2 regions of the Pantoea nemavictus genome follow, and region 1 is predicted to be linked to the other one. Evidence: predicted binding sites of a transcription regulator. Region 1 holds the regulator's gene; the other holds the start of a gene.
The links. The regulator Fur, encoded in region 1, represses iron uptake genes when iron is present. The targets are predictions, from matches to a motif close to ATAATAATGAGAACNACTATCAA.
Positions count from the first base shown of each region.

Region 2: a site for Fur is predicted at 3,260-3,282, ahead of fepB (Fe2+-enterobactin ABC transporter substrate-binding protein). Genes of this name have one in related genera too.

Region 1 is NZ_JBBGZW010000001.1:3,357,243-3,365,137, reverse strand. Features, by position in the region: gene ybfF (esterase) at 36-800, shown strand; gene ybfE (LexA regulated protein) at 969-1,244, shown strand; gene fldA (flavodoxin FldA) at 1,382-1,912, shown strand; gene fur (ferric iron uptake transcriptional regulator) at 2,267-2,716, shown strand; gene WH298_RS15400 (hypothetical protein) at 2,777-3,172, opposite strand; gene glnS (glutamine--tRNA ligase) at 3,407-5,074, opposite strand; gene nagE (N-acetylglucosamine-specific PTS transporter subunit IIBC) at 5,227-7,254, opposite strand; gene nagB (glucosamine-6-phosphate deaminase) at 7,598-7,895, shown strand, end outside.
Region 2 is NZ_JBBGZW010000002.1:779,478-787,372, forward strand. Features, by position in the region: gene WH298_RS23210 (HesA/MoeB/ThiF family protein) at 1-663, shown strand, start outside; gene WH298_RS23215 (ABC transporter ATP-binding protein) at 660-1,376, shown strand; gene WH298_RS23220 (ABC transporter permease) at 1,360-2,094, shown strand; gene WH298_RS23225 (ABC transporter substrate-binding protein) at 2,104-3,033, shown strand; gene fepB (Fe2+-enterobactin ABC transporter substrate-binding protein) at 3,305-4,255, shown strand; gene entS (enterobactin transporter EntS) at 4,252-5,514, opposite strand; gene WH298_RS23240 (amino acid adenylation domain-containing protein) at 5,620-7,895, opposite strand, start outside.

The sequences.
Region 1 (7,895 bases):
CCTAAGCCAAGGTCACAACCGTAAGAACTTTAGCCATGATTTTGAACGCCCGTCTGCAAACTGAACAATCAGCCTCTGATGCCACACCCATTCTGTTAATCCATGGTCTTTTTGGCAGCCTTGATAACCTCGGCGTATTAGCGCGCGGGGTGCGTGATGCACGCCCAACATTGCAGGTTGATGTGCGTAACCACGGCCTGTCTGCACGCAGTGAGGTGATGAATTATCACGCCATGGCGCAGGACATGGTCGAAACGTTGGATGCGCACAACATTGAACGCGCTAGCGTAATCGGCCACTCAATGGGCGGCAAAATCGCTATGGCGCTCAGTGCCATAGCGCCAGAACGCATAGAAAAAATGGTGATGATCGATATCGCGCCGGTTGATTATCAAACTCGCCGCCATGACGAAATCTTTGCCGCTATCCGTGCCGTTAGCGCTGCTGGCGTGACGCGCCGCAGTGAAGCGGCTGAGGTGATGCGTCAGCACATTAATGAGGATGGCGTGATTCAGTTCATCCTCAAGTCGTTTGCCGAAGGTGAATGGCGCTTTAATGTGCCGGTGCTGTGGGAGAATTACACCACCATTTCCGGCTGGGAAGAGGTGCCTGCATGGCCGCACCCTGCGCTGTTTATTCGTGGTGGCGACTCGCCCTATCTGGATAATCAGCATCGCGATGCGCTATTGCGTCAATTCCCACAGGCACACGCGCATGTGATTAGCGGGGCCGGACATTGGGTGCATGCAGAGAAACCTGAGGCGGTGCTACGCGCGGTGCGTCGATTTTTTAACCTGTAAAAGCAAAAGCTTGCCGCGTGCGCTTTAGGGTTGGCGTCAAGGAAGGCGCTGGAGTATCATGTCGCGCTAAAAATTTGCCACGGATGATTTTTTCACCGTGGTCGGGCCGATAATGTTTTAATCGCGCAGCGCCTTTCCGCCGTTCGCGCCCACTCAGTTTTACAAACCATGGCAAAAGAACAGACAGACCGCACTACGCTTGATCTCTTTGCAGACGAGCGGCGTCCTGGTCGCCCGAAAACCAGCCCGCTGACGCGTGATGAACAATTACGCATCAACAAACGTAATCAGCTCAAGCGCGATAAAGTGCGTGGGCTGCGTCGTGTCGAGCTGAAGATGTCCAGCGAGGCGGTTGACGCGCTCAGCACGCTGGCCGACCAGCAAAACATCAGTCGCAGCGAATTGATTGAACAAATGCTGCTGGCACAGCTCAAACTGTCGTAACGCGCGAAGACCGCACGCTGGAACACAAAGTCACGGCTTTACAAGTTCCGCACTTTTTACCGGTCTGCTATTATTCGCATTACTGTGCAGTCAACTGACTTACTTTCACAATCAGGATCTAAGAGGTTACCTAACCCATGGCAATCGTAGGCATTTTCTTCGGCAGCGATACCGGCAACACTGAAAACATTGCAAAAATGATCCAGAAACAACTGGGTAAAGATGTCGCCGAAGTGCATGACATTGCTAAGAGCACCAAAGAAGATCTCGATGCGTTCGATATCCTGCTGCTGGGCATTCCAACCTGGTATTATGGTGAAGCGCAGTGTGACTGGGATGATTTCTTCCCGACGCTGGAAGAGATTGATTTCAATGGCAAGCTGGTAGCGCTGTTTGGTTGTGGCGATCAGGAAGATTACGCCGAATACTTCTGCGACGCGATGGGCACCATCCGCGACATCATTGAGCCGAATGGTGCAGTCATCGTCGGCCACTGGCCAACCGAAGGCTACCATTTTGAAGCATCTAAAGGTTTGGCCGATGATAAACACTTCCTCGGTCTGGCGATTGACGAAGACCGTCAACCCGAACTGACCAATGAGCGCGTTGAAACCTGGGTGAAGCAGATCTTCGATGAACTGCAGCTGAAAGAGATTATTGAAGCGTAATCCCCTGCTCTGCCCGATGTGCGCGCAAGTTCACATCGGGCAACGGAATTTCCTATAAAAATAATAGCTACGGTTTTTTAACTTTTCCCCGCAAATCTGTAGAATACCCGCAATGGTCATCCGCTTATTCCTCTGGCATTAGAATGAGGCTGAGTGAAATGGAATCCAAAACCCAAGCGTCTTGAAGGCGTTAGTGACATTATCCTTACTGCTTTTGGTGATTAAGGACGTTGCCTTGGTTTTCATTTCACTGCTTGAGTTCTATAATGAGACGCAAATGAGAATGCGCGTTGACCTAAACATTCAAGGCCCCTGCGCCGCAAGTGACTAGCAAAGTAACAGGACAATATCCGCATGACTGACAACAACTCCGCATTGAAGAAGGCTGGCCTGAAAGTCACGCTCCCCAGACTGAAAATTCTGGAAGTGCTTCAGGGACCCGGACCCGAGTCCCATCACGTCAGTGCGGAGGATTTGTATAAGCGCCTGATCGATATGGGCGAAGAGATTGGTCTGGCAACGGTATATCGCGTTCTTAACCAGTTTGACGACGCGGGCATCGTTACCCGTCATAATTTTGAAGGCGGTAAATCTGTCTTTGAACTGACCCAGCAACATCACCACGATCACCTGATTTGCCTCGATTGCGGCAAGGTTATCGAATTTAGCGATGAATCAATTGAAACGCGTCAGCGTGAAATTGCCACTCGCCATGGTATCAAACTCAGTAACCACAGCCTGTACTTGTACGGTCACTGTGCTCTGGGAGACTGCCGCGAAGACGACACGCTCCACGATAAGTAATTGAGTGTGCTATGCAGTATAAAAAAACCGGCGCTTGAGCCGGTTTTTTTATACCTGAAATCAGGCAACGATGGTTTCTTGCAGGTAACGCCAGCGCGGAATGCTGGTGCTGCAATCGAGAACCGCCAGTGAAATGCGGCTCTGATTGATGCCATTCATCATTTGTAATTCACGATATTGAATCGTCACCTCTTCGCTTTGCTGCGAGATAATGGCGTGCTCACTGGTCGCAATACGCATGCCTTCGCGTTGCCCATTCAATTGGCGAAACAGCGTTTCCATCTCATTAAGATCCAACTGTTTACCTTGCGGTGTCACCATTTTAAATTCGGGATGAAAGTGCGATAAAAACAGATCAATGCTGTCATCACTGCCTTCAACCTGATTGAAAATACGTTCGATAAGCTGATGTAATACAACCACACTGTGCTTGGCTTCCAGGGCAAGACTTGTCATTTTTTATCCTTTGATAACCCGCGGAGCAACGTTTGAGTGCGCATAGCCTACCTGAAAAAAAGTTTTTCACACTGGCAAATGGTTTAATTTTGCTAAAGTCAGAATAGTCGTAAATGAGGAATTAATCGCATCAACAGGAAGGCAGCATAAAAGATTGCAGGTGGCCAAATAGAGGCAATAAAAAAGGGCGATTGCTCGCCCTTTCATGATCTTATCGTGTTAGCGACAAAATAATTAATCGCCGATTTTCGCCCAGGTATCGCGCAATCCAACGGTGCGGTTAAACACCAATTTTGACGGCTGCGAATAAACGCTATCAGCACAGAAGTAGCCTTCACGTTCGAACTGATACGGTGCCATTGAATCGGCCTCGCGCAGACCAGGCTCAACGAAGCCCTGTTTAGTTTCGAGTGAGTTCGGGTTAATGGTGGTGAGGAAATCCTCAGCCGCGCCCGGATTTGGCACACTAAACAGACGATCATACAGGCGGAATTCCGCCGGCAACGCGTGAATTGCAGAAACCCAATGGATAACGCCTTTCACTTTACGCCCATCAGCAGGATCTTTGCTCAGCGTATCAACATCGCAAGTACAGTAGATACAGGTGATATTGCCTTCATCATCCTTCGCTACACGTTCAGCACGGATCACGTAAGCATTACGCAGACGCACTTCTTTACCCAGCACCAGACGCTTGTATTGTTTATTGGCTTCTTCGCGGAAGTCAGCGCGATCGATCCACACTTCACGGCTGAATGGCACTTCACGCGTACCCATCTCCGGTTTGTTAGGATGATTTGGCATGGTGATGATCTCTTCGTGACCCGCTGGCAGATTTTCAATCACCACCTTCAGGGGATCCATCACGGCCATCGCACGCGGCGCGTTTTCATTGAGATCGTCACGAATGCACGACTCCAGTGAAGCCATTTCTACGATATTGTCCTGCTTAGTAACGCCAATGCGGCGGCAGAACTCACGAATCGAAGCCGAGCTGTAACCACGACGACGCAAACCGGAAACGGTCAGCATGCGCGGATCGTCCCAGCCTTCCACAACTTTTTCGCTCACCAGCTGAGTCAGTTTACGCTTGGACATCACTGCGTATTCCAGATTCAGACGTGAAAACTCATACTGACGCGGGTGCACCGGAATGGTGATGTTATCCAGCACCCAATCGTACAGACGACGGTTATCCTGGAACTCCAGCGTGCAGAGAGAATGCGTAATACCTTCAATCGCATCAGAAATGCAGTGAGTGAAGTCGTACATTGGATAGATGCACCACTTGCTGCCAGTCTGATGGTGATCGGCAAACTTGATGCGATACAGCACGGGATCGCGCATCACGATAAAGCTGGATGCCATATCGATTTTGGCACGTAAACAGGCTTTGCCCTCTTCGAAGCCACCATCGCGCATTTTCTGGAACAGCGCTAAGTTCTCTTCCACGCTGCGATCGCGATACGGGCTGTTTTTGCCTGGTGCTGTGAGAGAACCGCGATACTCGCGGATCTCATCTGCCGACAATTCATCAACATACGCCAAGCCTTTATTAATCAGCTCAACGGCATAGTTGAAGAGTTGGTCGAAGTAGTCTGAGGAGTAACGAATGTTGCCGCTCCACTCAAAGCCCAGCCATTGCACGTCACGCTTTATGGATTCGACAAACTCCAGATCTTCTTTCACTGGGTTGGTGTCGTCGAAACGCAGGTTGCACTGCCCCTGGTAATCTTGTGCGATACCAAAGTTCAGGCAGATAGATTTCGCATGGCCAATATGCAGATAACCATTGGGCTCAGGCGGGAAACGGGTATGCACAGTGTTGTGCTTACCGCTCGCCAAATCTTCGTCGATGATCTGACGAATAAAGTTCGTTGGGCGGGCTTCAGCCTCACTCATCTCAAAATCCTCAAAAGCTATAACGGGTGATTTGTACCACGAAGTAACGGAGTATGATCCACAAAGCGCAGGAGGGAAACAACCGTTTGTTGGTCGTTTTAAAACAAAAAAGGCAGGAATCGCTTCCTGCCTTCTGGCTCAATCACAAGGACTTAGCCTTTAACCTCGTACAGCGGAGTTTGACCTGCAACCACTGAACCGGTTGCCAGTAAATTCAGACCCGCGAAATCATCGCTATTACTGACGACGACTGGACTGATCATCGAGCGCGCGTTGGCGTTGAGATAATCCAGATCCATTTCGAGGATTGGCTGACCTGCTGTTACCGTTGCGCCCTCTTCCACCAGACGCGTGAAACCTTTACCTTCCAGCGCAACCGTATCCAGACCCATGTGCACCACAATCTCAACGCCATTTTCCGCTTCGAGGCAGAACGCATGGTTAGTGTTGAAGATCTTCACCACGGTGCCAGCAGTTGGCGCGACAACGGTTTTTCCGGTTGGCTTGATTGCCAGACCATCACCCACTGCTTTACTGGCGAACGCTTCATCAGGAACATTTTCCAGCGCAACAATTTCACCGGTAACCGGAGCCAGTAACGTAGCGATTACCGCTTTTTCACTGTTCAGTACCGCCTGCGGTTTTGCCGCTGGAGCCGGTGCTACAGGTGACGCCGCTGCAGATGCCGCAACCGGGCCTTTGCTCAGTACCGTTTTCATCGCTGTAGCAATGCTTTCAGCCTGGGTGCCGACGATAACCTGTACGCTCTGTTTGTTCAGGCGAATCACACCTGAAGCACCCAGACGCTTAGCGACGCCTTCATTTACCTGTGCAGAGTCTTTGACGTTCAGACGCAGTCGGGTAATACAGGCATCGATGGTCGTGAGGTTTTCAGAACCACCCACGGCTGCAATGTAACGGCGCGCCAAAGATTCGGTTTGGCTTTCACCATTACCGCTATGGTCGACATTCACATCATAACCATCGGTTTCATCGCCCGCAGAGAGTTCACGACCCGGTGTCATCAGGTTAAATTTCTGAATGGTGAAGCGGAACACCGCATAGTAGATAACGAAGAACACCAGACCTTGTGGGATCAGCATCCACCAGTGCACGGCCAGCGGGTTGCGCGTCGATAGCACCATATCCACCAGACCCGCACTGAAGCCGAAACCGGCAATCCACTGCATGCTCGCGGCGATGAACACGGAGAGACCGGTCAGTGCAGCGTGAATCACATACAGTACCGGCGCCACGAACATGAAGGAGAACTCCAGCGGTTCGGTAATACCGGTAAAGAAGGCCGCAAATGCTGCCGCCAGCATGATACCGCCGACTTTGGCGCGGTTTTCTGGACGGGCGCAGTGATAAATTGCCAGCGCTGCCCCCGGAAGACCAAACATCATGATTGGGAAGAAGCCCGCCTGATAACGACCGGTGATACCTGGGATACCCGTACCTTCCGCGATAGACTGTGCGCCGCCCAGGAATTTAGGAATATCGTTGATACCCGCGACGTCGAACCAGAACACTGAGTTCAGCGCATGATGCAGGCCAACAGGAATCAGCAAGCGGTTAAAGAAGGCATAGACACCCGCACCCACTGAGCCCATCTTCTGAATGTGCTCACCGAAGCTCACCAGCCCACCAAAAATGAGCGGCCAGACATACATCAGCACGAAGGCCACGGCAATCATCAGGAAGGAGACAAGAATAGGCACCAGACGGCGGCCGCTAAAGAATGACAGCGCTTTTGGCAGTTCAACATGGCTAAAGCGATTGTAAACCTCAGCAGAGAGGATACCGACGAGGATACCGACAAACTGGTTGTTAATTTTGCCGAAGGCGGCAGGAACTTGCTCCACCGGCATTTTCTGAATCATCGCTACCGCTGCCGGTGAACAGAGTGTGGTTACCACCAGGAAGCCCACGAAACCGGTCAATGCTGCTGCACCGTCTTTATCTTTTGACATACCGTATGCCACACCAATGGCAAACAGCACGGACATATTGTCGATGATTGCCGAACCGGATTTGATCAGCAGTGCCGCCAGTGCATTACCTGCACCCCAGCTATCTGGATCGATCCAATATCCAACACCCATCAAGATTGCCGCTGCCGGCAAAGTCGCTACCGGCACCATAAGCGCGCGGCCGACCTTTTGCAGATATCCTAGAATACTCACCTTATTCTCCCCCTATGAGACTGGCGTTTTGCCGTAGCGCGAGTTGATTTTATTATCCCGTCGCCCGGTACCTTGATGACACTTTTGACCACGAGGCGCAGTGTAAAGATAAATTAATTCGCCTCGCAAATTAAAACCACTCCAACTGTGACTTTAATCACCAAAATGATGGTTTGATAATGCGAAATGCTAGCCAGCACCACAAACTTATTTTATGATGAAAAATATCGAGTCGCACTTTTCCCTAATGGCTACGCTTAAACGCATTACGCTTAAGGGCAGAATACTGTCAGAGAAACGGCAACTCCACATTTCCAATCTTAATTGAGGTGAAGACATGAGACTGATCCCTTTGGCCACACCGACCCAAGTGGGTAAATGGGCTGCACGCCACATTGTTAACCGCATTAATGCGTTTAAGCCTAGCGCAGAACGTCCTTTTGTGTTGGGTTTACCAACCGGTGGAACACCGCTGGAAGCCTACAAGCACCTGATCGACATGCACAAAGCGGGCCAGGTTAGTTTTAAGCACGTGGTCACCTTTAATATGGATGAGTATGTAGGTCTGCCAAAAGAGCATCCAGAAAGTTACCACAGCTTCATGTATCGTAATTTTTTCGATCATGTTGATATTC
Region 2 (7,895 bases), on a different contig from region 1:
CTGAGCGCCAGCAATGTGCAGCAGGCGTTGGCGCAGTGCGATCTGGTGATCGACGCGGCGGATAATTTTGCCGTCACCTATCAGCTCTCCGATGCGTGCATGCTAACGGGCATCCCGCTGATCAGCGCCTCGGTTCTACGCAGACAAGGTTACGTGGGCGGTTTTTGTGGCGGAGCGCCGAGCTATCGCGCGGTATTTCCCCGCTTGCCCTCCTCGGCGGCGAACTGCAACACCGCAGGCGTGATGGGTCCGGCGGTCGCTGCATTGGGCGCGATGCAGGCGCAGATGGCGCTCAGCGTGCTGCTTGAGCTGCAGCCATCGCCGCTTGGCTGTCTGGTGAACTGCGATTTTGTTAACTGGCACTTCCGCCCGTTCCGCTTTGATCAGGCCGAAGAACCGCAACAGGCGGTGCCGTTTATCGATCGGCAACTGCTGGCGGCGGATGACTGCATTGTCGAACTGCGTAGCCATGAAGAAGCGCCAGTCAGCGTCGCAGAGAGCGTTGAACGCCTTCTGCCGCAGGCGATCGCCACATGGCAGCCACCGACGCAGCAACGCATTGTACTGGTGTGCGCCAGCGGCATTCGTGCCGCGCAGGCCGCCGCAGTGTTGGCGCAGCGTGGCTTTAACCAGCTGGCGATTCTGGCGGCAAATCGCCCATGAGCCACGACATTTTTTTCAACGACGTGAGCTTTAGCTGGGGCGATAAACCGCTGTGCCAGCAGCTGAATCTGCAGCTGCGCGGCGGCAAAACCACGGTGATGCTGGGACGCAGCGGCATCGGCAAAAGCACGCTGCTGCGCTTGATCGCGGGATTACTTCAGCCGCAACAGGGCGCGGTGCAGGGATTGAGCGGCAATGTGGCGTGGATGGGGCAGCAGGATCTGCTCTATCCGTGGCTGACGGTGCTGGAAAACGTGATGCTATCGGCACGACTGGGCGGTGAAAAAGCAGATCGTCCGCGCGCGCTGGCGCTGCTGGAGCAGGTAAAGCTCAGCGAGGTGGCACACGCACCGCCGCATCAACTCTCTGGCGGTATGCGGCAACGCGTGGCGCTGGCGCGCACGCTCTATGCGCAGCGTGAGGTGGTGCTGATGGATGAGCCGTTCGCCACGCTTGATGTGATGACCAAACTTAGTCTGCAGACGCTGACCGCACGCTTACTGCAAGGCAAAACCGTGTTGCTGGTGACCCACGATCCCCTTGAAGCCTGCCGCATGGCCGATGACATTTTACTGCTCGATGGCCAACCGCTGGACATCGAAAACTGGCCGGTGCCTGACGGTGTAACACCGCGACCGTTCGATGATCCCGGCGTGTTGCAGGCGCAGGCGCAACTTTTCTCCCGATTGAATACTCATGAAAACACTGTTTAGCGCGATCTATTTGTGCGTGGTGCTGCTGTGCGGCTGGCTGCTGGCGCGTCACAGCGGCGTGCCGACCTTTTTACTGCCCGCTCCGCAGGCGGTGCTTGACGCGCTATGGCTGCATCGCCAACTGCTCTGGCATCACACGTTGTATACGCTGGCGGAAATTGTGCTGGCGCTGCTGCTCGGCGTGGGTGCCGGCGTGACGCTGGCGGTGCTGATGGCCGCCAGCCCGCTGTTGCGTCGCGTGCTGTTTCCGCTGGTGACTGCCAGCCAGGCGATCCCGGTATTTGCCCTCGCGCCGCTGCTGGTGCTGTGGCTCGGTTTTGGCATTGCGTCGAAAGTGGTGGTGGCGGCGTTGATTCTGTTTTTTCCGCTGTGCTTGTCACTGTTCGATGGGCTGTGCCGCACGCCGAGCGGCTGGCTGGAGCTGGCGCAAACCACCACGCCATCGCGCTTCCGCATCTTCTGGCGCGTGCGCTGGCCCGCCGCCTTACCGCAGTTTTTTTCCGGCTTACAGATGGCGGCAGTGCTGGCACCGATCGGCGTGGTAATCGGTGAGTGGGTTGGGGCGAGTGAAGGGCTGGGCTATCTGATGATGCAATCGAACGCTCGCCTTGAAACCGCCACCAGCTTTGCTGCGCTGCTGCTGTTACTGATTCTGGCGCTGCTGCTTTCCGGCAGCGTAGCGCTTATTCGTAAGAAAACCCTCTGGCAAACTCTATAAGGATGCACCTTGAACACCCTACGTATCGCCATCACCGCTTTGCTGCTGCTGACGACCAGCAGCGCGCACGCTGCAGAGAAAGTTCGTCTGCTGCTCGACTGGTTTATCAACCCGAACCACGCGGCGATTTTTGCTGCCCAGCACAGCGGCGCCTTTAAAAAAGAGGGGCTGGAGGTGGAGATGATCGCACCAGCCGATTCAGCATCCGTGCCGCTGCTGCTGGCGGCGGGGAAAGTCGATCTCGCTATCAGCTACCAGCCGCAGCTGTATACGTTGGTGGAGAAACAGGTGCCGGTGATCCGCGTCGGCACCATGGTCAACCAGCCGTTGAACACGCTGACGACGCTGTCGAGTGATATCCACTCGCTCAAGGACTTTGCCGGGAAAACCCTGGGCTACGCCGTGCCGGGCACCGAGGATGTAGCGATCCGCAATATGCTGAAATCGCAGGGCGTTGATGCCGATAAAGTGAAGCTGATTAACCTGAATATGGACGGTGAATCGGCGCTATTGACGCACAAGATTGATGGTGCGATGACCATTTTCCGCAACTATGAGCTGTTGGATCTGCAGGACAAAGGCGCCCATCCGACGGTGTTCAAGCCGGAAGATCATGGTGTGCCAGCGTACGACGAGCTGATCATTTTGGCGAACCAGAAAACAGCGGCGCAGGATAAACGTATTCCGGCGTTCCTGCGCGGTCTGGATGCCGGCGTGGCGTGGCTGCGCGCGCATCCGCAAGAGGCGTGGCAGGCGTTTATCAAGCAATATCCGGAGCTGAACACCAAACTGAATCATCAAGCGTGGCAGGCGACGCTGCCGTACTTCGCTGCGCACAGCGCAGAGTTTGATCGGGCGCGCTATCAGGCATTTGGCGAATATATGAGAGCGAATGGGGTGATTAAGGATGTGGCGCCGATGAATCGGTATTCATTGTAGTGCGATAAGGAGTGGCGCGGTAAGGTGCGCTGGGTCCCTCACCCCAGCCCTCTCCCGCGCGCGGGAGAGGGGGCCTATGGTGCTCACCATAAATATCGCCACTCCACCTAAACATTCCACTCCACCTAAACATTATTCTCTACCTAAACATCCCCTCTCCCGCTTGCGGGAGAGGGCTAGGGTGAGGGCATCCGCTCTCCAATTTCCCTTGCACACCGCTGTATTTTTGATAATGATATTTATTCTCAACTATCAAGTCATGGACAACCTGATGCGTTTCCCCGCTCTTTCTCTGCTGCTCAGCCTATTTGTTATCTGCACTAACGTCCAGGCCAACGCCAGCTGGCCGCGCACCATCGAAACACCGCAAGGCCCATTTACGTTGCAACAGCCGCCGCAGCGTATTGTTTCGACCAGCGTCACGCTGAGCGGCACCTTGCTGGCCATTAACGCGCCGCTGATCGGCTCTGGCGCCACCAGCCGCAACAGCAGCGTCGCGGATGCGCAGGGCTTCTTTACTCAGTGGAGTGAAGTGGCGAAAGCGCGTCAGGTAAAACCGCTGTATGTGTCGCAGCCGAACGCCGAAGCGATTGCTGCCGAAGCCCCGGATTTGATTGTGATGGCCGCTACCGGCGGGGATTCGGCGCTGCGTCTTTACGATCAGCTACGCACCATCGCACCGGTTTTAGTGATCGATTACGGCGATAAGAGTTGGCAGGCGCTGGCCTTGCAGCTGGGCGAGATCACCGGTCACGACGCGGATGCGCAACAGGTCATTACGGCGTTCGATCAGCGCGTTGCCGCGGTGCGCAAAAAGATTACGCTGCCGCCGCAGCCAACCTCTGCCTTGGTCTATTACGAAGATGGGCGGGGTTTAAACCTGTGGACACCGGCGTCGGCGCAGGGCGCGTTGTTAAAGGATTTAGGTTTTACCTTAGCCGCGCCGCCCGCCAGTTTCCAGGGCAGCACCAGCATGGGCAAGCGCAATGACATTATCCAGATGAGCGGGGAAAACATGGCCGATGGCATCACCGGCAACACCCTATTGCTGTTTGCCGCCGATGAAAAAACCGTGCCGCAGGTGGCGAAGAATCCGTTCCTCGCCCATTTGCCAGCGGTGCAGCAGCACGACATTTTTGCCATGGGTAACGACACTTTCCGCCTTGATTACTACAGCGCCAACAATATGCTCAGCAGCATCGAGCGGCAGTTCTCGCATTAAGCATCGGCGGTGGCCGGCTGCGGTGTCTCCGGCTGATGGTTAAGACGCGCGGTGCGCAGGCCGCGCGCCGCCAGCGACAGCAGGACCAACAGGCCCGCGGCCAGGCCGCCAAACCACAGCACGCTGCTCAGCGGCGCCAGCGCCCGTGCCAGCGCGCCTAAACCCAGCGCACCCACCGAATCGCCGGTGACATCCTGTGCCGTTCCCAGACTGTTCACGCGGCCCAGCAGCGCATCCGGCGTATGATGCTGCGTCAGCATAAACTGCAGCAGCGAGGCGATGGCGTTACTGTAGCCGTAACACACCAGCGCCAGCAGCGCGGGCAGCAAATGGCTGTAGAGACCGAGCGAGGCGATGCAGGCAAACGCCAGCAGCGCGCAGCCAATCAGCACCAGCCCCGGACGCGTTAACTGTCGCACCCAGCCGCTGGTAAACGCGCCAATCATCGCACCCAGCGGCACCGCCGAGTACATCAAACCTAATGCCGAGGCATCGGCGTGAAACGCCAGCGCCAGCGCCGGGAACAGGATACGCACCGCACCGACCATGCTCAGCAGCAATCCAACCAGCACCACCGCGCCGACCACTTTATGCTGGCAGACAAACTGCATGCCGCTCGCCAGCGCGCGCAGCGGATGCTCTGGCTCCTGCTGTTCAGGCTGCATCGTCGGTAAACGCACCAGCGGAATTAGCGTGGCGAGCGTGCCGATAGCGGCGACGGCAAAGGCCCAGCCGACGCCTGCTGCGACGATGATCATGCCGCCGAGCGCGGGTGACAGAATCGCGCCGAGGCGTACCGTCAGCATGCTGAGTGCGCCGGCTTCCGCCAGATGTTCGCGACCGACAATTAGCGGGATAACCGCCATCAGCGCGGTCATGCCGAGGGCGCCAAAGAAGCCATCCCAAAAGGCGAGGAAATAGAGCGCCAGCAGCGAAGGCGCCGGGCTGAAGGCATTCAGACTGAGCAGCACAAAGCCGATACCGCAGGTGCCGCGTGCGAACAGAATCAGCTTGCGGCGATCGTAGCGATCGGCCAGCACGCCGCCGAGCAGCAGGCCGATAAACATGCCGATGCCATCGAGCATCACCGCCACGCCCACCTGCAGCGTGGAACCGGTCATCGCCTGAATCTGCACCGGTACGCCCACTGCCAGCATGCCGAGCGCAAACACCGATAGCATGCGAGCGCAGAAAATCGCGCGGAACGATGCGTTGTTTTTCAACAAACTAAAATCTAAAAATATCGAGGGCTTAGCCATATATCTCCAACAATAAATCCCATTTGCATCACCCGTAGCGGCGCAATTCATTGCGCGTCTTTAAAAAGAGCGCGATAAATCGCGCCGCTACGGTGTGTGCCTTGTTTAACGCCCAGCTAACAGCTGATTTATCAACGGCCCCAACACTTTCAGCGAATCCGCTGAGAGAATATCGGCGTGTTCGCAATCCAGCGGGAACAGGGTGAGCTCATCCACAAACGGCGCCCAGCTGGCGCGGACATCCATATCCGGCGGCACGGTTTTTTGCGCCATAAACAGCGTGGCGCTGCCGGCATAACGCGGGGTGCGCGCTTCCGCCAGGCGCGCTACGGCGTCTTTGTAGTTGGCCACGATGGTGCTAAACATCGCCGCTTTCTCCGCCCGCAGCTGTGGATCGCGTTCGTCTTCGGTCGCGGCCATAAACTCGGCCTGCTCGCGTGCCACTTCGCGCTCCGCCTCATCGGCATCCGGCGTGCGCCAGTCCTGACCTTCTGCCGGATAGGTATCCAGCAGGCCGAGGAAGGCCACCTCTTCACCTAACGCCTGCAAACGTGCGGCGATACCTTGCGCCAGCGTGCCGCCGAGTGAATAGCCGAGCAGGAAGTAAGGCCCGCGCGGCTGCTGCTGGCGGATCGTCGCCAGATGCTGGTCGCACATCGCCTCCACGCTGTGACACGCCGCAATTACCCCGCCAGGGCGCGGCGATTGCAGGCCGACAATTGGGAAGTCGCCGTCCAGATAGTGCAGCAGGGCGCTGTACTGCCAGGCGAAACCGGATGCCGGATGGATACAGAACAGCGTGGGGCCGCTGCCTGCGCGCAGCGGCAGCCGTTCACCGTTGCCGCCGGTTTCGCTGCTGGCGTCGCCGTCGAGCAGCGCCGCCAGCTTCTCCACGCTGCGTGCCGCGATGATCTGCCCAATACTCAGCGGCGGCACATCACGACGACGCAGTTCTGCCGCCAGGCGCATTGCCAGCAGCGAATGGCCGCCGAGCGCGAAGAAATCGTCATCGGCGAACACGCTGTCGCAGCCCAGTAGCTGTTGGAACAGATCGGCCAGCAGATGTTCGTTGGCGCTGTCCGGCACTCTACCGCTGCGCGTGCTGAGCTGCGGCATCGGCAGCGCTTTGCGATCCAGCTTGCCGTTGGCGCTCAGCGGCAGATCGTCGAGCAGCAGATAGCTGACCGGTTGCATATGCGCAGGCAAACGTTCTGCCAGCTGCTGCTTCACGCGCTCAATGTCCAGCGTGGCGCCCGCATCTGCTACCAGCCAGCCCAGCAGCTGACGGTTATCGACGCCCGGTGTCGACTGCTGCGTAAGGCTGCGCGCCGCAACGACGGCCTGCGCCACGCCTGGCAGCGCGACTAACGCCTGTTCGATTTCGCCCGGCTCAATGCGCTGTCCGCGCATCTTCAGCTGATCATCGCTGCGCCCCAGATACTCCACCGCACCGTCGGCGCGCCAGCTGGCGATATCGCCGGTGCGATACATGCGTTCCCCTTCGGCAAACGGCGCGGCGACAAAGCGCTGCGCGGTGAGATCGGCACGATGCAAATAGCCATCGGCCAGTTGCACGCCGCTGAGATAGAGATCGCCTGGCACGCCAACCGGCACCGGACGCAGCAGGCTATCCAGAATATGCAGCTGCGTGTTCCACACCGGACGACCAATCGGCACGCCCGGCCCGTTCAGCCCCTCCAGCGCGCTGCCGCTGGCCGGTTGCCAGGTGACATCGACGGCGGCTTCTGTCGGGCCATACAGATTGTGCAGCGGTGCGGTAATCAGCGCCTGATAGCTGCGCGCCAAATCGCACGCCAGCGCTTCACCGCTGCAGAATACGCGACGCAGGCTCGGGCAAGCCTGGTCAGTTTGTGCCGCCAGATGGCCGACAAACGCGGCCAGCATCGAGGGCACAAAGTGCAGGGTGGTGACGTGATAGTCGTCGATCAGCTGCCACAGCGCCTGCGGATCGCGATGCGCCTCCGGCGGTGCCATCAGCAACTGCGCGCCGGTCATCAGCGGCCAGAAGAACTCCCATACCGACACATCAAAGCTGCACGGCGTTTTCTGCAACACCACATCGTCGGCGCGCAGTGGATAGCTGGCCTGCATCCAGCGCAGGCGGTTGACGATGGCGTGTTGATTCACCACCACACCTTTCGGTTTGCCGGTGGAACCCGAGGTATAAAGGACGTATGCCGGGCGCTGGGCATCCGCTGGCGGCAGGCTGTGGCGGGCCTGCGCCTGGCTGGCGGCTAAGGCATCAAACAGCATCAACGTACCAAAGCTGGCAAAGCGGCTCTCCAGCGCGGATTCGGTGATCACCACCCATGGCCGCGCATCGTCCACCATATAAGCCAGACGCTCATCGGGATAACCGA